Regions from separate parts of the Micromonospora sp. DT53 genome, predicted to be linked through region 3. Evidence: riboswitches for the same ligand, from Rfam matches in the RefSeq annotation. Region 3 holds a riboswitch; each other region holds the start of a gene.
What was found. Region 3 has a riboswitch for S-adenosylmethionine ahead of ACLQ3B_RS15545 (aminotransferase class V-fold PLP-dependent enzyme). Riboswitches for the same ligand answer to the same signal wherever they lie in the genome.
Positions count from the first base shown of each region.

Region 1: another riboswitch for S-adenosylmethionine. It lies ahead of ACLQ3B_RS22575 (hypothetical protein); the one in region 3 lies ahead of ACLQ3B_RS15545 (aminotransferase class V-fold PLP-dependent enzyme).
Region 2: another riboswitch for S-adenosylmethionine. It lies ahead of ACLQ3B_RS29170 (ABC transporter substrate-binding protein); the one in region 3 lies ahead of ACLQ3B_RS15545 (aminotransferase class V-fold PLP-dependent enzyme).

Region 1 covers NZ_JBNCKM010000007.1:145,154-152,146, reverse strand. The annotation lists gene ACLQ3B_RS22585 (dihydrodipicolinate synthase family protein) at 40-957, opposite strand; gene ACLQ3B_RS22580 (PucR family transcriptional regulator) at 1,214-2,443, shown strand; SAM riboswitch class IV at 2,550-2,670, shown strand; gene ACLQ3B_RS22575 (hypothetical protein) at 2,699-3,301, shown strand; gene ACLQ3B_RS22570 (GIY-YIG nuclease family protein) at 3,341-4,060, opposite strand; gene ACLQ3B_RS22565 (hypothetical protein) at 4,155-4,928, shown strand; gene ACLQ3B_RS22560 (hypothetical protein) at 4,938-5,255, shown strand; gene ACLQ3B_RS22555 (hypothetical protein) at 5,297-6,046, shown strand; gene ACLQ3B_RS22550 (hypothetical protein) at 6,059-6,478, opposite strand; gene ACLQ3B_RS22545 (transcriptional regulator) at 6,754-6,993, shown strand, end outside.
Region 2 covers NZ_JBNCKM010000011.1:151,717-158,709, reverse strand. The annotation lists gene corA (magnesium/cobalt transporter CorA) at 1-198, opposite strand, end outside; gene ACLQ3B_RS29175 (amino acid transporter) at 353-2,311, shown strand; SAM riboswitch class IV at 2,398-2,509, shown strand; gene ACLQ3B_RS29170 (ABC transporter substrate-binding protein) at 2,783-3,682, shown strand; gene ACLQ3B_RS29165 (amino acid ABC transporter permease) at 3,722-4,492, shown strand; gene ACLQ3B_RS29160 (amino acid ABC transporter ATP-binding protein) at 4,489-5,232, shown strand; gene ACLQ3B_RS29155 (Na+/H+ antiporter) at 5,292-6,866, opposite strand.
Region 3 covers NZ_JBNCKM010000004.1:292,925-299,917, forward strand. The annotation lists gene ACLQ3B_RS15540 (FUSC family protein) at 27-1,229, shown strand; gene ACLQ3B_RS15545 (aminotransferase class V-fold PLP-dependent enzyme) at 1,254-2,522, opposite strand; SAM riboswitch class IV at 2,569-2,689, opposite strand; gene ACLQ3B_RS15550 (PrsW family glutamic-type intramembrane protease) at 2,713-4,197, shown strand; gene ACLQ3B_RS15555 (hypothetical protein) at 4,205-4,372, opposite strand; gene ACLQ3B_RS15560 (GroES family chaperonin) at 4,466-4,804, opposite strand; gene ACLQ3B_RS15565 (AI-2E family transporter) at 4,910-6,274, shown strand; gene ACLQ3B_RS15570 (ATP-dependent DNA helicase) at 6,280-6,993, opposite strand, start outside.

The sequences.
Region 1 (6,993 bases), on a different contig from region 3:
GCGACTTCCGACACCTGAAGGACCAGGGCCAACGGCGGATCAGCCGGGGCCGGCCTCGGAAGCTGGTTCGGTCGTTGCCGCGAGGGCCCGCAGCACGTCCCGGCGCACCTGGTCGGCGGTGGGCCCGGACAGGGGTCCGCGCGGTGGACGGCACTGCCCGCCGAACCGCCCGGCGCACTCCATGGCGAGCTTGACGGCCTGCACGGCGTCCGGGCGGGAGGCCCAGCCGAGGATCGGGTGCAACTCGGCGTAGAGCGGCAGCGCCCGGCCGAGGTCGCGGGCGACGCACAGCTCGTACAGGCGCACGGCCTGGCGGGGCAGCGCGTTGGGGAGGGTAGCTACCCATCCCGTGGCGCCGCACAGCACCAGTTCGAGCACCACGTCGTCGGCACCGACCAGCACGTCGACGTGCGGGCAGAGGTCCCGCAGGCGATGCAACCTGCGCACGTCGCCGGTGACCTCCTTGACCGCGACGATCCCGTCGATCTCGGCGACGGTCGCCAACAGGTCCGGCGTGAGATCCAACCGGGTGTCGGACGGTTCGTTGTGGGCGACCACCGGCAGGCCGACCGCCGCCACCTCCCGGTAGTGGGCGACCACGTCGGCGGCGCGGGCGGCTGGCCCGTCGGGTGGCCGCGCGAGCACGCCGTGGGCGCCGGCCTCGGCGGCCTGCTCCGCCCAGCGGCGGGCCTGCCTGCTGCCGTAGCCGCCGACACCGGGCAGCACTGCGCAGCCGGACGGCGCGGCCTCCACCGTCGCCTTGACCACGGCCGCTCGCTCGTCGTCGGAGAGGGCCCGATACTCCCCCATCGACGCGCACGGCGCGACCCCGTGACACCCCTCGGCGGCGAGCCAACCGACGTGTTCCTGGAGCCTGTCGAAGTCGACCGACAGGTCGGCCCGAAACGGCGTGGCGATGGCGACCAACACGCCCCGCCAGGGCCTACCAGCTCCCACTCGGAAATCCCCTCCCCACCGGCACCACCCGTCAGCCCATGCGCGCCGTGCGCGGCGCCGCTGGTGCGGTCCGTACCGGAACCCTAGGAACGCCTGTCGCTCCCGGTCTTCGGACAGATGCCGAAACCGTCGCGTGGCCGCCCGTCTTTTTGTCGTGACTTCGACAGTGGACCTTGCGCGATGCCCCACCCGCACCGGAGGGTAAGGACTGGCGGTCGTGCGCTCACCAGAGCGCACTGAGAGGTAACGGAGTTAGATGCACGGTGAGCTCCAGCGAATCGTCGACGCCGTCGCCGCCCGGGTGGGGCGACCCGCCCTCATCGAGGACCGGCGACAGCGGGTGGTCGCCTACAGCGAGCACGACGGCCCGATGGACGACGTCCGCCGGACGTCGATCCTGCGGCGGCAGACGACGCCGGAGGTGATCGCCTGGTTCCGAGGCATGGGCGTGCTCACGGCGCACACGCCGGTCCGCACCCCCGCGTGCGCCGAGCTGGACCTGCTGGCGAGGGTGTGCGTGCCGATCCGGCACGACGACCTGCTGCTCGGGTTCGTCTGGTTCATCGACGCGGACGGCTCGATGACCGACTCCGACATCGCCACCGCCACCGGCCCCTTCACCGACCTGTCGCTGGCCCTGTACCGGGAGAACCTGCTCGGTGAGCTCGCCGCACAGCGGGAGACCGAAGCCACCCGCACCCTCCTGGTGGAGAGCCGGCAGGCGCGCGAGCACGCGGCGCGGGCGCTGCTGGAGGAGGGCGTGGTGGTCGCCGACGGGTCGACCGTCGCGCTCGTCGCCCAGCTCGTACCGGCCGCCGGGCGGCAGCCCGACGAGGTGGCCCGGATCGCCCTGGAACAGGCCCTGGTCACCACCCGCCGGTGGATCGGAGTACGGGAGACGCTGCACCACGTCTGGCACGACCACGGGGTGCTGCTGGTCTGCGGCGACCGGATCGCTGGTCGCCCCTCGCCGGAAGCCTCCGCCGGGCACCTCACCGAGGCGCTGGCAACCGCGACGCGGGGTCTGACCTCGGTGGACCGGACCGTGACCGGCATCGGCCAGCCCCGCGCCGGGCTGTCCACCGCGGTCGAGTCCTACCAGGAGGCCGCGCAGGCCGCCCGCGTCGGCACGCAACTGCCCGCGCTGGGCCGGGTGGTCTCCTGGGCCCGTCTGGGCATCTACCGGGTGCTGTCCCAGCTGGACAGTCAGCACCTCGACGTCGCGGGCGTCCATCCCGGGCTGGAGCGGCTGCTGCGCGACGACGCTCACCAGGTGCTGCTGGAGACCCTGGAGGCCTACCTCGACCTGGCCGGCAACGCGCACGCCACCGCCGAGAAGCTCCGACTGCACCGCACGACCCTCTACTACCGGCTGCAACGTGTGGAACAGCTCGCCGGGACCGACCTCAAGGACGGCAACGAACGGCTGTGCCTGCACCTGGCCATGAAGCTCGGTCGGCTCAGCGGTCACTACCGCACGGCGTGACACCGCCTGGGGAAAATTCCGCCACCGCCGACCGCCATCTACTCCGGCCTTTCCGTGTGTTGCCTGGAGGTTGCTCTCGACATCGGTGATCTCTATGCTTCCTGGGCGTCAAGAGTGGTCAGCGTCAAGCCTCCCGGCTTGCTGACCCGGCAACCGCGCCACCCGCGCACGGTGCCTCCGGGGGAAGACCAGGCCGACCGCAAGCTGCGGTACGGCAAGAGCGGGTGCCTCATGGCACCGGAGAGCGAGTTCACCGTGTCATTCGAAGAGCTGGACCTGGCAGCTTTCGCGGTCTGCCTGACCTGCGGGCACCTGCGCGGCGGTGCCCCGCGCGAGCAGCGGTGCCGCTGCCAGCCCCGTACGCCGGAGTGGGAGCAGCAGTGGCAGGACCAGGACATCCCCGGCGACCTCGACCTGTGTGTGTTGTGCGTCCGGGCCACGGTGACCACCCGAACCCGGTGGTCGTGGCTGGCCTGCGAGACCTGCCGACTCGTCTCGCAGGTCGTCGGCGAACGGTACGGCCACCGCGCCGCGCTGCCGCTGGGCCGGCACTCCCTCATGAACGGCGACGTGGCCCAGCCGCAAACGGCCACGACCACCGAGGTCGCTGTCTCGCTGGTGGCCTCCGCGCGACGGTGCCACGAGTTGCGCGAGTGGCAGCAGCTGGAGTTCGCCCGGCTCGCCGAGCCACTACGCCCGATTGTGTCGAGCGTGCGGCTGGCCGAGTGGCAGCGGCAGTCGCCGCCCTCGCTCGGAGCAAGCGTCGACGCCTTCGACCGCTACGGCGTCCTGCCCGTGCCGGACGACCTCAGCAGCCTCCGGCAGGCCCAGACCCAATTCCTGTTCACCGCTCGTTGACCATCAGCCATCGACGGTGCGCTGACGACGGCGACCACGTCAGTCCTCGCGTCGGAGACCGTCGATGTAGCCCTGGATGAGGGCGGACGCGTCGCGGAAGTCGAGGTCGAAGAACTCGCGGTCCTTGCGTACCCGGTAGGGCGCCAATCGATCGTGCACCTCGGCCTCCACCGACGGAGCATCCGCGACCACCCACAGAGCCCGCACGCCGAACGGGATGACCACGCCTGTCGCCCGATTGATCTCCCTCACCCGCTCCTCGACGGTCCGCTCGGTGTAGCCGACCTTGAGCATCCGAGGCTGCTCGCGAGTCGACAGCACGTAGATGTAGCCAGCTCCTCGCGGTTCACGCGGCTGTTCCCCGACGAGTCCGGCCAGATGGACCTGCGCGTCCGCGTCAGTCAGCAGCGTGAGCTGCTTGGCAGCTGTGGCATCGTCGCCATCCCTGATCGCGGTGCGTAACCGACCGAGCGCGTCACCAGCTTGTCGGCAGCGCTTACGTCCAGGGCGGCCCAGTTGCTGCCACACGGTGAACCAGTCCCACTGGTCCTGCCTGTGACAGCGCGTGTAGAGCCCCTTGACTTCCGACAGTGCCTCCAGCAGTGCCGTGGTGGGCTCAGCCGGGTCGTTCTGCAGGTAGCTCAGCACGGCCGCCACCGACTGCCGTCGTCTCTGCTGGACCTCGGGCTTGACGGGGGCCATCCCGAAGCCCCACTTCTGCGCGACGTGCACGCGGTGGTCTTGAACTGGAGATGCCACGACCGCCCTCTCCTCCCGTAGCTGCATTCGCCGTCGGATGCGGCGATCCCGGCCACCTCAGCAGCGGCCGGGAAGAGCGGCAAGAGTATCCACCATGACCAGCCCAGCGTCCGGGGTCCCACGGATCATGGTCATTCACGTACCGTGGTCCTACCTCGCCGTGGCGGGCGCATCACGGAAAGCGTTGACCGAGCAGGAAGCCGGGGGGCGAATGCAGCAAGGCCGCAGGCATGAACGCCTGAGACTGGCGAGCCTGGACTTCCTTGGCGACGATTCCGCCTTGCGGGAGCAGGCCGGTCGTGCGCTGCGCGAGACGGGACGTGAGCTGCGACCCGAGGAGTGCTCCGGGGCGGACCAGACCGGGTCCGTCCGCGTGGTGGTCGACACCCAGCGACAGGTCTCAGCTGTCACGATCGTTCGCGACTGGCGCAGCCGGCTCGGCCCTGGTGGGTTCGCCGATGCGCTCTTCGAGGCGTACGCCGCCGCCGTGCAGGCCGCCCTCGAACTGGCGGCGCTCCTTCACCTGCAGGCGGAGGAGAAAGGTCCCGCGGCTCCGGATCAGGAGCCGCTCGACAGCGGCCCCGAACGGGACGTCGACGAGCACACCTGGCTGCGCGACACCTGGCGAACGCTGTCCGACCTCGACGCAGAGCTTGATGCGGCGACTCACCGGTCCAGAGTGGAGGGCGACTCGAGCATGTCGAGCCCCGACGGCTGCCTGACGCTGCACATCCGCGGAGGCGGCATCACCGGCATCACCGGTGACGTCGGGCGGATCGCCCGGGCAGACGCGGGTGAGCTGCAGTTGGAAGCCCGTTCCCTTTTCCGCGCGTTCGCGCTGACCAGCTCCGGGCCGACCGGATCGTGAGGTAGTGAGATGGATGAACTGAATGTCATCACCGACTCGCTACGTGATGAGGGAGTCAAGTGGCTGACGCTGTCGGACCAGGTCGCTGCCGTCAAGGTAGCCGCGGAGCAACTTCATCTGGACCCCTCGGCCTTCTTCATCGGTGACGCGAACGTCCTCATCCACTCGCTGGCGTACAACGACTTCCATGCCTTCATGGTCGCCGTTCTGAATGGAGCGGTGACCGAGTTCGAACAGGTTGGCAAGGCCCTGCGTCGCATCGCCGACGAGTACGACCGGGCCGACGAGATCGTCTCACTGGACCTCAACGAGATCTACAAGGCCTAGCGACCCACCGGGCGACGTTCGGAGAGGGCACGGAGCACCCGATGCAGCCAGGGACCACTGATCTTGAGTACGGGGAACCGTTCAACAAGGCGTTCGACCATATCCGCGCCGGCATCGACACGGCGATCGCCAAGTTCAACGAGATCGTCGAGCAGGTACAGCAGTGGAAGTGGCTCCTCGGACCCGCGGCACTCTTGTGGATCAAGCACAGTCTGGATGGCACCAAAACGGCACTGAACTCCGTCCTCGACCGCGTCGAGCAGGCTTTGGAGCATCAACTGCCGGTGCTCTCGCTGATCGAGGTCAGCTTCCGCTGGGTCAACGACGTGAAGACGCCGGTCTCCGACCTTTCCTCCGCCACCACCGACCCGGCGAACGAGAACCTGCCGAAGTGGACCGGCGACGCGGCGAGCGCCTACAACGCCAAAGCCGGCAAGCAGAAAGCCGCGGTAGACGAGTCAGTCGTCAAGTCGGAGTTCATCAGCCAGTGGCTGTTCACGATCGCCAAGGCGAATGTCGACTACGCCGTCGAACTCGCGAAGATCGTCACGGGGCTGGTCGGCAAACTGGCGCAGGCGGCGTCCGAAGGGGTGACCGTCATCGACCTACCGTGGGCCATCTCCACCCTCGCCGAGTCGGTCGGAGACCTGGTCACCGCCGGCCTGAACACTCTGCTCACCATCGGCCAACGCTTCGTCGACGCGCTGGGCAACATCCGGGACATCGCCACGCAGGTCGGCGACCACTCGAAGCTACCCGGTGGGCGGTGGCCGGAGGCCGTCCGAGGATGACCGACGGGCCCGTCACACCGTGGGTACGGCCGCCTGGGTCGCCTTGAGGATCGTCAGCGCCTTCGGCGCGAGCGTTTCGGTGGCGGCGTACGAGGCACCACCGATGGCCAACCAGACCTTCACCACCAGGTTGCCCGTGCGCGCGCGGACCATGTACTCGGCGTACTTGAAGCCGGGCTCGGAGCGCCTGGTGAAGGCCTCGGCCTCGTCGCCCACGCCGGTGATGACGCCGGCTGGCGTCATCACCGTCACCTGCGCCGTGGCCCGGTAGAGCAGCCGAGCCTCCTGCTCGCTGACCGGCGTGGACGCCTCCACCCGCAGATTCGCCTGATGCCCGTCCTTCGTTCGCATCTCGAACAGACACGACGCCCCCGGCTGCCCCAGCGGTGGCTTCGGATCGGTGCGGGCCACCGTCAGGGACAGCTCCGCCAACGGCCGAAGATCAGTACGCTTGCACAGCTCCAGATCTTGAGCGCGGTAGACGGGGCCGGCTGAGGCGGTGGGCGGGGTGGAGGCGACGCTGCTCGTGGCCGCCCCTGTTGTCGGCGCACTCACTGGAGCCGAGGCACCGTCGCAGGCGGCAGCGGCGAGCACCGCAACGAGCGCCACGACAAGACGAGAGACACCGGCCGACGCAGACACCTCTCGAACATACCGGCTGCGATGCCGGCAGACTGCCCGAGCGACGAGCCACTATGGTGCGGGGTATGGCCGCCGCAGAGACCCCGGAGCAGATCACCCGGACCCGGATGGTCACCGCCCGGGCGGTCCTGCAGGGCCAAGCCGATCTTCGGACGTACCCTTATCGCCTGCTGGCCGTGGTCTCCCAGCACGGCATCGGCGGCGACAAGGTCAGTGAGGCGGTCGCTGCCGCCGAGGTGCTCGGGCAGTTCGGCTGGGACCTCGTCAACATCTCGGAATTCGCCTCCAACAAGATCGTCTACGCC
Region 2 (6,993 bases), on a different contig from region 3:
CTGGAGGCAGCGGTACGTCTCGGCGAGGCCGGAGGGAGAGGCGAACCGGTGCCCGCCGACGTAGACCGCGCTGTCCACCAGACCGCCGTGGGACGGGGCGGGCGGCTCCGTGGACGGCGGCACACCGACAGTCGTCTCGTACTCGTCGAGTTGGCGGCCGAAGCCACCACCCGGGCGGAAGCGACGGCCGCCGACCATGCCCTGTCCCCTCCCCCGGTGCCGTCCGGTCCAGCCCGGGGCGCTGCTTCCCCCCTGTCCTGGGCCCGAAACCCGCCGGGACGTCGGCTGGGTTCCGCGCACCGGCGGACGGGAAGGGCCCGGCGGGCGGATACTCACGGTGACCGTGGGCGGGATGACGGGGGACGCGCCGGTGGAGGTCGACAGACGCGCCGGCCGGTTGCGGAGGTGGCTGCTCGACGCCGGCTCGGACCAGGCCGTGCAGCACCCGGGGCCGCACGGGCGCCCGCCGGAGCACCGGCACCACCCGTGGTGGAAGGTGATGTGCCTGACCGGTGTCGACTACTTCTCCACACTGGGTTACCAGCCGGGTATCGCGGCGCTGGCCGCCGGGGCGCTCTCCCCGGTGGCGACCCTGGTGCTGGTGCTGGTGACCCTGCTGGGGGCGCTGCCGGTCTACCGGCGGGTGGCGGTGGAGAGCCCGCACGGTGAGGGCTCCATCGCGATGCTGGTACGCCTGCTGAGCTACTGGCCGGGCAAGTTGTTGGTGCTGGTGCTGCTCGGCTTCGCGGCCACCGACTTCATCATCACCATCACCCTCTCGGCCGCCGACGCGACGGCGCACATCGACGAGAACCCGTTCTGGCCGAGCGCGCTCAAGGGGCACGAGGTGCTGGTCACGCTGCTGCTCGTGTCGCTGCTCGGCGTGGTGTTCCTCAAGGGGTTCACCGAGGCCATCGGGATCGCCGTCGTCCTGGTCGCGGTCTATCTGACGCTGAACGCGGTGGTGGTGGCCGACGCGTTGTGGCGGGTGGCGACTCATCCGAGCGCGGTCGGCGACTGGACCACCATGCTGACCACCGGGCACGGCGATCCGTTGCTGGTGGTCGGGCTGTCGCTGCTGGTCTTTCCGAAGCTGGCGTTGGGCCTGTCCGGCTTCGAGACCGGGGTGGCGGTCATGCCGAGCGTGCGGGGTGACCCGCAGGACTCGGAGGCACGACCGCTGGGCCGGATCCGTGGCGCGCGCCGGCTGCTCACCACCGCGGCGGCGATCATGAGCGTCTTCCTGATCACCAGCAGCGTGACGACCACCGTGCTCATCCCGCCGGAGGCCTTCCAGCCGGGCGGGCCGGCGAACGGGCGGGCGCTGGCCTACCTGGCGCACGCCCACCTCGGCGAGGTGTTCGGCACCATCTACGACCTGTCCACCATCGGGATCCTCTGGTTCGCGGGGGCATCGGCGATGGCCGGTCTGCTCAATCTCGTGCCGCGCTACCTGCCGCGCTACGGCATGGCGCCGACCTGGGCGCGAGCCGTCCGGCCGCTGGTGCTGGTCTTCACCGCCGTGGCGTTCCTGATCACGATCGTCTTCGAGGCCAGCGTGGACGCGCAGGGCGGCGCGTACGCCACAGGGGTCCTGGTGTTGATCACCTCGGCGGCGACGGCGGTGACGCTCGCGGCGCTGCGGCGCCGTCAGCGTGGCCGCACCATCGCGTTCGGAGTCATCGCGGTGATCTTCGTCTACACCACGCTGGCGAACGTGGTGGAACGCCCGGACGGTGTCAAGATCGCGGCCTGTTTCATCGGCGCGATCATCCTGGTGTCGGTGCTGTCCCGACTGATGCGCGCCTACGAGCTGCGCGTCGACCACGTCGAGCTGGACGAGGTCGCGGCCCGGATGATCGACGAACGGGCCGGGCGGCGGATCCGCCTCATCGCCCACGAACCCGACCGGCGGGACGAGGCGGAGTACCGCGCCAAGTTGGCCCAGACCATGGCGGACAACGACTTCCCCGACGACGGCGACGTCATCTTCGTCGAGGTCAAGGTCACCGACCCGTCCGACTTCGAGACCGAACTGCTGGTCCACGGCAGCGTGGTCGACCGCCGCTTTCCGGTGCTCAGCCTGGCCAGCTCGTCGGTGCCCACCGCGCTCGCCGCCCTGCTGCTCGAGATCCGCGACCGCAGCCGGCGACGCCCGCACATCTACTTCGAGTGGTCCGAGGGCGGTCCGACCCGCAACTTCCTGCGCTACCTGGCGTTCGGACAGGGCGCCATCGCCTCGGTGACCCGGGAGATCCTGCGCCGCCAGGAGCCCGACCCGCACCGTCGACCGCACGTGCACGCCGGTTGACGCACGAACGGGCAGCCGGTGGCGCACGGTGAGCGTGGTCATAACGACTGGACGACCCACCCGCTCCTGCTGCTAGCCTCGGCCCAGGTCATGAGCGCCAGCGCGAAGCCCCGGCTCGCTGGCCGGCAACCCTCCTCCGCGGTGGGGTGCCCCGGGTGAAGACCAGGCACCGGCACGACGTCGGTGCAAGCGTGGCCTGGCACCCAGGTCAGCACAGACCTGGGAGAACCATGCGCAACCTCCGCACCACACCACCGACCGACGTCGCGGCTTCCCGCACCGGTCGACCCGTGCCCGCCCTCACCCGGCGACGGCACGTGGACATGATGCGAATGTGCAGCGCCGCCTGTCGTCGCGGCACCACGCTCTAGCACACCCCTTCCCGAGCTCCTTCCCACCGGTACGCCCAGCGGGCGCGCCGTCGGTGGCGCACGCCCGTGCGCGCCGAGACACCACCCTTCGGAGACACCCGTGCGATTCCTTCCTGCCCTGACCCGTGCCGCCGCCCTGGGCGCGGCCACGATCCTGGCCGCCACCGCCCTCACCGCCTGCGGCGACGACAGCTCGTCCGACGCCACCGCCAACCCGTACGGTCTGGCGCAGCCGGGCGTGCTGCGCGCCGGCACGCTTACCGACGCCCCGCCGAACGTGTACCTCAAGGACGGGAAGTTCACAGGCTTCGACAACGACCTGCTGACCGCGGTGGCCGGCAAGCTCGGCCTCACTGTCGAGTTCGTCGGCACCGACTTCTCCGCGCTGCTCAGCCAGGTCAACAACCGCAAGTTCGACGTCGGCAGCTCGTCGATCACCATCACCGAGGCACGCAAGAAGACAGTCGACTTCGGCAACGGCTACGACTTCGGCTACTTCGGTCTGGACGTCCCGGCCGGCTCCTCGATCACCAGCTTCGACCAGCTCACCGGCAAGCGGGTCGTGGTGGTGCAGGGCACCGTCCAGGACGACTACGCCACCGGCAAGCAGCTCAACCCGGTGCGGGTGCCGGACTACAACGGCGCGATCAACCAGCTCAAGGCGGGCACCGCCGACGCCTGGATCGCCCCGGCGGAGATCGGCGAGAAGTCGGCCACCGACAGCAACGGCAAGATCACCGTGGCGGCCAAGCAGCTCAGCCCGGCACCGACGGCGTACGCCGTGGCCAAGGGCGGCGACAAGCTGCGCGAGGCGCTGAACAAGGCCCTCGACGAGGTCATCGCCGATGGCACCTGGAGCCGGTTGCAGGCGCAGTACTACCCGGGCCGGCCGATCCCGGCGGACTTCAAGCCCGGCAGCGGCACCGTGCCAGCCCCGTCCGCGTCGGCCGCACCGTCCGCGTCGGTCACGCCGTCGGCGTCCGCGTCGGCCGCGTCCTGAGCCGGTGACGAGCGAGCGGGGCGGTAGGAGGGGCAACCGATGGATCCGTTGAGCACCCTGTGGGAGACCTTCTTCGACTGGGACGCCATGCGCGAGGCGCTGCCCGAGATGCTGACCGTCGGGTTGCCCAACACGCTGATCCTGGCGGTCTCCGCCGCCCTGCTCGGCTCGGTGCTGGGCCTGCTGCTGGCCGTCGCCGGGATCTCCCGCAGCCGCTGGTTGCGCTGGCCGGCACGGGTCTACACCGACGTGTTCCGGGGGCTGCCGGCCGCGGCGACGATCCTGCTGATCGGTGTCGGGCTGGCCCCGCTGGGCATGCAGGTCTGGGGGCCGGATCCCTACCCGTTGGGCATCCTGGCGCTGTCGCTCATCGCCGCCGCGTACATCGGGGAGATCTTCCGCTCGGGCATCCAGTCGGTGGAGGCAGCCCAGTTGGAGGGCGCCCGGGCACTCGGCTTCTCCTGGGCCGACGCGATGCGGCTGGTGATCATCCCGCAGGGCATCCGGCGAGTGCTGCCGGCCTGGGTCAACCAGCTCATCGCGCTGATCAAGGACTCCAGCCTGGTCTACTTCCTCGGCCTGGTGGCGAGTCAACGGGAGCTGTTCCGGATCGGGCAGGACTACGCGGCCACCACCGGCAACGAGTCGGCGCTGCTGCTGGCGGGGCTCTGCTACCTGGCGTTGACAGTTCCGCTGACGCACGTCGTCAACTGGATCGACAGGCGGCTGCGCAACGGTCGGCCGGCCACCGCGTCGACCGAGGAGGACGACGACACCGTGTCGTACGCGACGGAAGGAGATCGGCGATGACCACCGCCACGACGACCTCGGTCAGCCTCGACGTACGCGACGTGCACCTCGCCTTCGGACCGAACCGGGTACTGCGCGGCGTCGACCTCTCGGTGCCGCGTGGGGCGACGGCCTGCGTCATCGGCCCGTCCGGGTCGGGCAAGTCCACCCTGCTGCGCACCATCAACCGGCTCATCGAACCGGACCGGGGCGACGTGCTGCTGGACGGGCGCAGCGTGCTGGGCGACGACCCGGACGCGCTGCGGCAGCGGGTGGGCATGGTGTTCCAACAGTTCAACCTCTTCCCGCACATGAGCGTGCTGCGCAACATCACGCTGGCGCTGCGCCGGCTGCGCAAGCTCGGGGCGGACGAGGCGGAGGCTGTCGCCCGGGCCCAGTTGGAACAGGTGGGGCTGGCCGGCAAGGCGAACTCCCGGCCTGCGCAGCTCTCCGGTGGTCAGCAGCAGCGGGTGGCCATCGCCCGCGCGTTGGCGCTGCGGCCCGAGGTGATGCTCTTCGACGAGGCGACCTCGGCGCTCGACCCGGAGCTGGTCAAGGGTGTCCTCGGGGTGATGGCCGACCTGTCCGCCGCCGGGATGACCATGGTGGTGGTGACCCACGAGATGGGCTTCGCCCGGCAGGTCGCCGACACCGTCGCCTTCATGGACCGGGGCGTGGTGCTGGAGGCCGGCCCACCCGAGGCGATCTTCGAGCGGGCCGAGCATCCGCGGCTTCGCCGGTTCCTCGACCAGGTGCTCTGAGACCAGGTGCTCCGAAACCAGGTGCTCTGAGCCGGCGCGGGCCGGACGACCACCGGCGATCACTCGTTGGGCCCGCGCCCCAGCAGCCGGATCTCCTCGTTGTCCAGCGCGGCCTGGAGTTCCTGCAGCACCAGGTCGTCGATCTCCCGGTTGTCGCGCAGTCGGGTGACCTCCCGCCTCTTGTGAGCGAGGACGCCGAGGCGCAGTCGCCGTTCCAGCCGACGCTCCTCCGCGGTGTTCCCGCCGCCCTCGTCGAGGTCCGTCAGATGCCGTTGGTACTCGGCCCGCAACCGACGCACCGAGTCGTCCTGGGCACCGACCTCGGCGGCGACCTGGGGAAGAGCGGCCAGACCGACCTCGGTGGCCCGCCGCCGGGCGTTGCGGGCCTCGTCGACGCGTTCCGGGTCGCCGGTCAGCCCGGCCCAGCGCACCACAAGTGGCAGGGTGGTGCCCTGCAGAAGCATGATCAGCACGATCACCAGCGCGGTGACGAAGATGATCAGGTCGCGTTCGACCACCGGACGGCCGTCGACGGTTATCGCCGGGACAGCCAGCGCGGCGGCGAGCGACACGGCGCCCCGGAAGCCGGACCAGCCCGCGACCGTCCCCACCCGCCAGGCGGACGGCCCCTGGCTCGGGTCCACCACCCGCCGGCTCCGCACCCGCGCCGACTGCGCGGTCAGGTAGACGAAGAGCAGGCGGGTGCCGATCACGACAAGGGTGACCACCAGCACGATCACCAGAGCACGCCCGGGCGAGGTGCTGGTGATACCCCGGACCGCGCGGGGAATCTGCGTGCCGAGCAGGACGAACAATCCGCCGTTGATCAGGAACGTGGACAGGTCCCAGAACGCGTACGCCAGCACCCGGGACCGGGCGCGGATCACCCGTGGGCCGGCGTAGGCGAGCACCAGGCCGGCGACCACCACCGCCAGCACACCGCTGGCGTGCACCGAGTCGGCGAGCAGGAAGGCGCCGAACGGTGTCAGCACGCTGAGCGCGCCCTCGCGCAGCGGGTCGTCGAGCCGTTTGCGGATCACCACCACGGCGGCGCCCACCAGCAGACCGGCGACCACCCCGCCGACGCTGGCCCCGACGAACTCCTCGCCGATGCCCAGCACGCCCGGTTTGTCGCTCTGGCTGAGCAGACCCACGGCCACCGCGAAGACCACAAGCGCGGTGCCGTCGTTGATCAGGCTCTCCGCGTGCAGAGTGGTGAGAAGCTTCCGGGGCAGTCGTTTGGCCAGGCCGGTGACCGCGGCGGCGTCGGTCGGCGCGAGGACCGCGCCGAGCACCCAGGCGGCGGCGGGGTTCACCCCGAGCGCCTGCGCCGCGAGCGACACCGTGACCATGGTGAGCACCACCAGCACCACGGCCAGCAACCCGATCACCGGCAGGTTGGCCCGGATCTCCCGCAGGCTGATGGTGAGGCTCTCCCGGTAGAGGATCGCCGGCAGGAAGATCAGCAGGACCAGGTCCGGTTCCAGGGTGACCTCGGACAGCGGCGGCGTGAGCCCGAGCAACACGCCCAACGCGATGAGCAGGACCGGCGGGGCGACCCGGTACCGACCGCCGAGGGTGGTGCCGAGGAGGACGGTGGCGCCCAGCACCACGATCAGGATGAGCGCCTCCACGCGTACCCCCTCGGACCATGGCCGACGGCGGACGCGCCGACGGTTCCATCTGACCGCACCCGGCGCTGGGTTCCGGCGGAAACCGGCAAGTCGCCGGGTAGCCCGCGCGCGGGCGGTGCCGTGTGGC
Region 3 (6,993 bases):
GACGTACCGCGCTGCGCGAGGGTCTGGTGGACATCGACGGGGCGCGGATCGCCGAGGCCACCGAACAGCTGCGCCATCGTGGCCGGGCCACCCTGCACGACCGGCTGCACCGGGTACGGATGGCCGGCGGACTCGCGGTACAGGCCGGGCTGGCCGCCGGACTCGCGTACCTGATCTCGCACAAGGTGCTCGGCAACCCGCAACCGGTCTTCGCGCCGATCTCCGCGGTCGGCACCCTGGCCGCGTCGGTCGGCCAGCGGTTCCGCCGGACCGTCGAGTTGATCGTCGGGGTGGGGGTCGGGGTGGCCGTCGGCGATCTCCTGATCTACCTGCTCGGCACCGGCGCGTGGCAGCTCGGCCTGGTGGTCACGGTGGCGATCCTGCTCACCATCTTCGCGGGGGCGAGCGTGGCCATCGTCATCCAGGCGGCGGCCACGGCGGTGCTGATCGTCACGCTGAGCCCGTCGACCCAAAACCTGGAGATCCCCCGCTTCGTCGACGCGTTCCTCGGTGGTGGGGTCGCGCTGCTGGTGACGGCTGTGCTGCTGCCGCTGAACCCGCTCCGGGTGATCAACCGCGCAGCCCGACCCGCCCTGGACCTGCTCGCCGCCCAACTCGACGCCACCGCCGACGGGCTGCGCGCCCGCGACCGCGCCACCATCCAGGGCGCACTGGAAAGGCTGCGCAACAACAAGGAGGAGCTGGCCACGCTGGGCGAGGCGATCGAGGGGGCGAAGGAGACCGCCACCCTCTCCCCGGCCCGCTGGCACCGCCGCGACGAGTTGACCCACTACGCGGAGGCGGCCGACCCCATCGACCGGGCGATGCGCAACAGCGGCACGCTCATCCGCCGGTCCGTCACGCTTGTCGAGGACGAGGAACCGGTGCCCGATCCGATGCCGGACGCGATCGCCCACCTCGCCGAGTCGGTCCGGCTGCTCAAGCACGAGTTCGCCGCCAGCGAGGAACCGGAGAAGGCCCGGGAACGGTCGCTGCGGGCGGTCAGCGAGGCCGGCCGGGCGTACGGCGCCGGGGTGGGCTTCTCCGGCAGTGTGGTGGTCGCCCAGATCCGCACCACGGCGAGCGACCTGCTGGTGGCCTCCGGGATCGAGCAGGAGGAGGCGAACCGATGGATCCGCGACGCCTTCGGGGAGCAGGAGCGCCCGGTCGGTGAGCCCGCCGAGCCCGGCGACACGCCGAAGCCGCCAACCGCCCCGCCGGTCGGCTGAGCGCGGGCCACCGCCGGCCGGGCCTCAGCCCAGCTCGGCCAGCGCGGCGAGCAACCGGTCCACCTGGGCGGCCGTGCTGCCCAACCCGATGCTGGCGCGCAGCGCGGTGGGCGGCAGGTCCCGCCGGCCGGTACGCCCCGCCGCCTCACTGAGCAGACGCCGGGCCAGCGGGTGGGCACAGAACAACCCGTCCCGTACGCCGATGTGGTGCTCGGCGGCCAGCCGTGCGGCCACCTCGGTGGAGTCCCGTCCGGCGACCACGAACGAGACGATGCCGACCCGGGGCGCGTCCGGGCCGAAGGTGCGCAGCTCGACGACGTGCGGCAGGGCGGCGAGGCCGGTCCGCAGTCGGGCCAGCAGGGCCTGCTCGTGGGCGGCCAGCGCAACCTGGTCCGCGTCGTCGAGCGCCGCGCACACCGCCGCCAGCGCCACCGCGCCGAGCAGGTTCGGGGTGCCGCCCTCGTGTCGCCCCGGGCCGGTCGTCCAGGTCACGTCGTGGGTGGCCGGCCCGACGTGGCTGGTGGCCCCACCACCGGCCAGGTACGGCGGGGCGGCGTCCAACCAGTCCGCCCGGCCGATCAGCACGCCCGCGCCGAACGGTGCGTACAGCTTGTGGCCGGACACGGCCAGGTAGTCGACGTCGAGCGCGTGCCTGTCGACAGGCGCGTGCGGGGCGAGTTGCGCGGCGTCCAGCACGATCCGGGCACCGTGCCGGTGGGCCACCCGCGCCAGTTCGGCGACAGGCCACCGCTCACCTGTCACGTTGCTCGCACCGGTCACCGCGACCAACACCGGCAGCGCCGGGCTGCTGCCCCGGCGCAGCTCGGTCAGGGCTGCGGCGAGGTCGCGTACCGCCCCGTCGGGGTCGGTGGGCACCGGCAACCGCACCGACCCGCGCGGCCAGGGCAGCAGGTTGGCATGGTGCTCGCCGGCGAACGTGACGACAGTCGTGCCGGCCGGCACGGCACGCGCCAGCAGGTTGAGCGCGTCCGTCGTGTTGCGGGTGAAGACCACGTGATCGTCGGCGCGAGCGCCGAAGAAGTCGCCGATCGTCTGCCGGGCCTGCTCGTACGCGAGGGTGCAGCGTCGCGACAGCGCTCCCGCTCCGCGATGCACGCTGGCGTACCAGGGCAGCAGCTCGGCCACGGCGTCGGCGGCGGCCCGCGCGCACGGCGCAGTGGCCGCGTAGTCCAGGTTGATCTCGCCGGGCACGCCGAGGACGTCGAGCGGCGCGGTCGGCGCGGTCGGCGCGGTGGGCAGGGTGGGCAGCGAGGGGACGAGAGTGACGGACACGCCGGAACCTCCGGGGTCAGGGACCCCGGGTGCGGCATCGGGACGGGGTCCGCGCTTGCCCAGCACACCGATCGGGCTGGGCCCGGTCATCACCCGGGGCACCCCACCGCGAACTCGACGAGGGTTGCCGGCCAGCAAGCCGGGGCTTGACGCTGGCGCTCGTGACCTGCCGGCAGCATAGCGGCTACCGATGCGACCGAACCAGCCGGCGGCGGATGGCTACGCTGACCGCATGGCCGACACCCCGCCCGGTACACCGCTGCCGCCGTCGCCCGCCGCCCCGCCCGCGCCCGCCGCACCTCCCGTGGGCGAGACGCCCCGGATGCCGCTGCGCCGACTCGGCTGGCGGCGGTTCCTGGCGCTGGCCGGGGTGGTGCTGCTCATCGCGGCGTGCGCGGTGTTCATGGTCTTCACGCTGGGCCAGTCGCTCGGTGTGCAGGCCCTGCTGATCGGCGTGGTCGCCGCCATCCTGCCGGTGCCGGTGCTGGTCGCCTGCTTCCTCTGGCTGGACCGGTACGAACCGGAGCCGCTGAAGTACCTGATCTTCTGCTTCGCCTGGGGGGCGTTCGTCTCCACCGCCGCCTCGCTCACGGTGAACGACTTCGCGGCCAACCGTTTCGCCGACTGGGGCCTACCGTCCGCGCTCACCGGGGTGCTGGTGGCGCCGTTCATCGAAGAGCTGACCAAGGCGCTGGGCCCGATCCTGCTGCTGGTGTTCCGCCGCCGCGAGTGGTCCGGGATCACCGACGGCCTGGTCTACTGCGGGCTCGCCGCGGTCGGTTTCGCGATGGTGGAGAACATCCTCTACCTGGGCGGGTTGGGGTACGCGTCCGGCGCCGACCGCTACGGCCCGGCCACCGGCATCCAGCAGGTCATCGCGATCTTCATTCTGCGGATCCTGCTGTTCGGGTTCGCCCATCCCCTTTTCACCTCGATGACCGGTGTGGGGCTGGGTATCGCCTCCCGGACGGCCGACCGGCGCATCCGGGTGCTCGCCCCGATCGCCGGCCTGCTGCTGGCGATGATGCTGCACGGCACGTGGAACCTGCTGCCCACGCTGACCCAGGCCACCGGCGAGGCCATGATCATGCTGTACGGCTTCCTGGGCCTCATGGTGCCGGTCTTCTTCGGCACCGTGGGGCTGGCGCTGTGGCTGCGCGCGTGGGAGGGGCGGCTCACCGAGCGGGCTCTGCCCGACTACGTACGCGCCGGCTGGCTCAGCCCGCCCGAGGTGGCCGCCCTGAGCAGTCTCGGCAGGCGGCACGCCGCCCGCAGTTGGGCGCGGCGGGTGGCCGGTGACGCCGGGGTGCGGGCGATGCGGGGTTACCAGTCCGCCGCCACCCGGCTGGCCCTGCTGCGCGACGGGACACTGCGCGGCCTGGACCGTAAGCCCGCCGACCAGGAGCGGACCGCCCGCGAGGAGCGGGAGTTGCTGGACGCGATAAGCGCGTACCGGTCGTTCTTCGTCGGTCGGGACCCGCAGGCCCCGACGGGGGTCTGGGACGGCAGCCGCTATCTCCTGCGCTTCCCGGACGGCACGCAGCGCCCGGTGGACGCACCGGACGAGCCGGTGGTGCCGATCCCGGTGGTGTTGGCCCCGGCTCCGGTCGGGTATGCCCCGCCCGGCTGGGCCGGCCCGCGATCGGCGCCTCCCTGGCCGCCGACGCACCCCTGACAGTGGCTCAGGCCAGCAGCGACGTGAGGAAGTCGCCGAGGCCCTGGAACATCGCGATCAGCGCGGCCCCGATCCCCCGGAACAACTGCGCGGCGCCGTCCGGCCGGAAGGCCATGAAGTAGATCAGGAACGCGACACTGCCCCAGGTCAACAGCTTCTTCACGAATACCGGCATCGTCCCTCCCCAGGGCCACGGTCGCCGGATGGCTTCCCGTCGTGCGGCCGGGCAAACGGTGCGCGGCGGGGCCTGGTGGCCGGGGGAGGCGCGTCAGAGGTAGAGGCCTGTCGAGTCGTTCTCGATCCGTACGGCGGCCACGGCGTGCACGTCCCGCTCTCGCAGCAGCACGTAACCGCGGCCGTGCAACTCGACCTCGGAGCGTTCGTCCGGGTCGAAGAGCACCCGGTCGCCGGAGACGATGGCGCGGACGTTCGGCCCCACCCCGACCGCGGTGGCCCAGGCGAGGCGCTTGCCGACCGCTGCCGTCGCCGGAATGACGATGCCTGCGGTGGAGCGGCGTTCGCCCTCGCTGCCCTCCATCCGCACCAGCACGCGGTCGTGCAGCAGGCGGATCGGCAGGCCGGCGTCGAGATCGTTGTCGGCGGTCACGCCGCAGACGCTACCGTGTGGCCGACGGTGGCCCACCGGTGGTTACGCCGGAGGTGGTCGGGGCATTGTGTGGCTGAACTGCCCTACGGTGTCGGGAACGGACGTATGCTGTCCGACCTGTCGCCGTTGGCGGGCCGGCTTTTCTGCCAGGAGGTGCGCTTGAGCCGCTTCGAGCGGGTACGCGGGCGGCTTCGCCGCGCCTACCAGTCACGACAGGCGTCGAAGCCCGTCGACGAGGGCGCGTCGACCGACACGTTGAACGACGTGTCGGAGGCGGCCCGGGTGGCGTCGCCGGCCGTGCCGGGGCCGACCGCGCCGCCGAGCGCCACGGTCTACGGCGCGGAACCTGCGGTGGACCTGCACAGCTCCACCACCAGTCGGGATGACGCCGACGTCCCGCACGGGCTGCGGATTGCCGCCGCGTGGTGTTGGCGACTGATCGTGATCGGCGTGGTGGCCTGGGCGCTGCTGCGGATCGTCGGCACTATCAAGATCGTGATCATTCCGTTGGCCATCGCGCTGCTGCTCTCCGCGCTGCTGGCCCCGGCGGTGGGCTGGCTGTTGCGGGTCCGGTTCCCCCGGTCGCTGGCGACGGCTGTGGTGCTGGTGGGCGGCCTGGCCGCGGTGATCGGCACGCTGACGCTCGTGGTCAACGAGTTCATTCGCGGTGTGCCGGAGCTGAGCGAGAAGTCGTCGGAGGGTGTCCGGCAGATCCAGAACTGGCTGAAGACGGGCCCGCTGCACCTCTCCGACACCCAGCTCGACAGGTACATCGACGAGGCGCAGGCCTGGATCAACGACAACACCTCGAAGTTCACAAGCGGGGCGCTGAGCACCGCCGCGACGCTGGCCGAGGTGCTGACCGGCACGCTGCTGGTTCTCTTCGCGACGTTCTTCTTCCTGCGTGACGGCAACCGGATCTGGCGCTTCCTGGTCCGGCTGCTGCCGGTGGCCGCCCGCTGGAAGGTCGACGACGCCGGCCGTGCCTCCTGGCAGACCCTGGGCGCCTATGTCCGGGCGACAGTGCTTGTCGCCTTCATCGACGCGGTAGGCATCGGCATCTTCCTGGTCATCTTCGACATCCCGTTCGCCTTCCCGTTGGCCGCGCTTGTCTTCCTCGGCGCGTTCATCCCGATCGTCGGTGCGGCGCTCTCCGGCGGCGTGGCGGTGCTTGTGGCCCTCGTCGACAGCGGGCCGTTCACCGCGTTGATAATCCTTGGCGCGGTGATCGTCGTGCAGCAGGTGGAGGGCCACATCCTCCAACCGCTGATCATGGGCCGGGCGGTCGCCCTCCACCCGCTCGCGGTGATCATCGGCATCGCCGCCGGTGTCGTACTCGCCGGCATCACCGGTGCGCTGGTCTCCGTGCCGCTCATCGCGGTGCTGAACACCGCGGTCCGCCGGCTCGCCGCCCGAAGGGTCCCGGACACCCCGCCCGACGCCGTGGTCGTCGCCGCCCAGGCCCCCTAGAGGGCTCAGGCCTTGGCCAGGCGTTCCAGGGCGCCCCGGGCCACCTCGGGGCGGGTCGTGTACCAGAACGGTGGCAGCGAACGGCGCAGGAACGGCCCGTAGCCTCGGGCCGTCTCCAGCCGGGAGTCGAGCACCGCGACCACGCCCCGGTCGCCGGTCGCCCGGATCAGCCGGCCCACGCCCTGCGCCAGCCGGACCGCCGCGATCGGCACGCTGACGGCCGAGAAGCCGGAACCGCCGCCCGCGTCCACGGCCGCCGCGCGGGCAGCCGCCAGCGGTTCGTCCGGGCGGGGGAAGGGCAGCCGGTCGATGACGACGAGCTGGCAGGCGTCACCCGGCACATCCACCCCCTGCCAGAGCGACATCACCCCGAACAGGCAGCTGGCGCGCTCCTCGCGGAAGCGACGCACCAGCAGCGGCAGCGCCTCCTCACCCTGGAGCAACACCGGCAGGTCGGTCCGCGCGCGCAACAGCTCCGCCGCCTGCTGCGCGGCCCGCCGGGAGGAGAAAAGCCCGAGAGTACGACCACCGAGTGCCCCGACCAGCCCGAGCAGCTCCTCTCCGGCAGCCTCGGGCAGCCCGGAGACGCTGGGGCGGGGGAGGTGCGCGGCGACGTACAGGATGCCCTGCCGGGCGTAGTCGAACGGCGAACCGACGTCGAGTGACCGCCACCCGGGGCCCTCGGTGGCCGGTACGACGGCGTTCGTTGTGACGTCGCC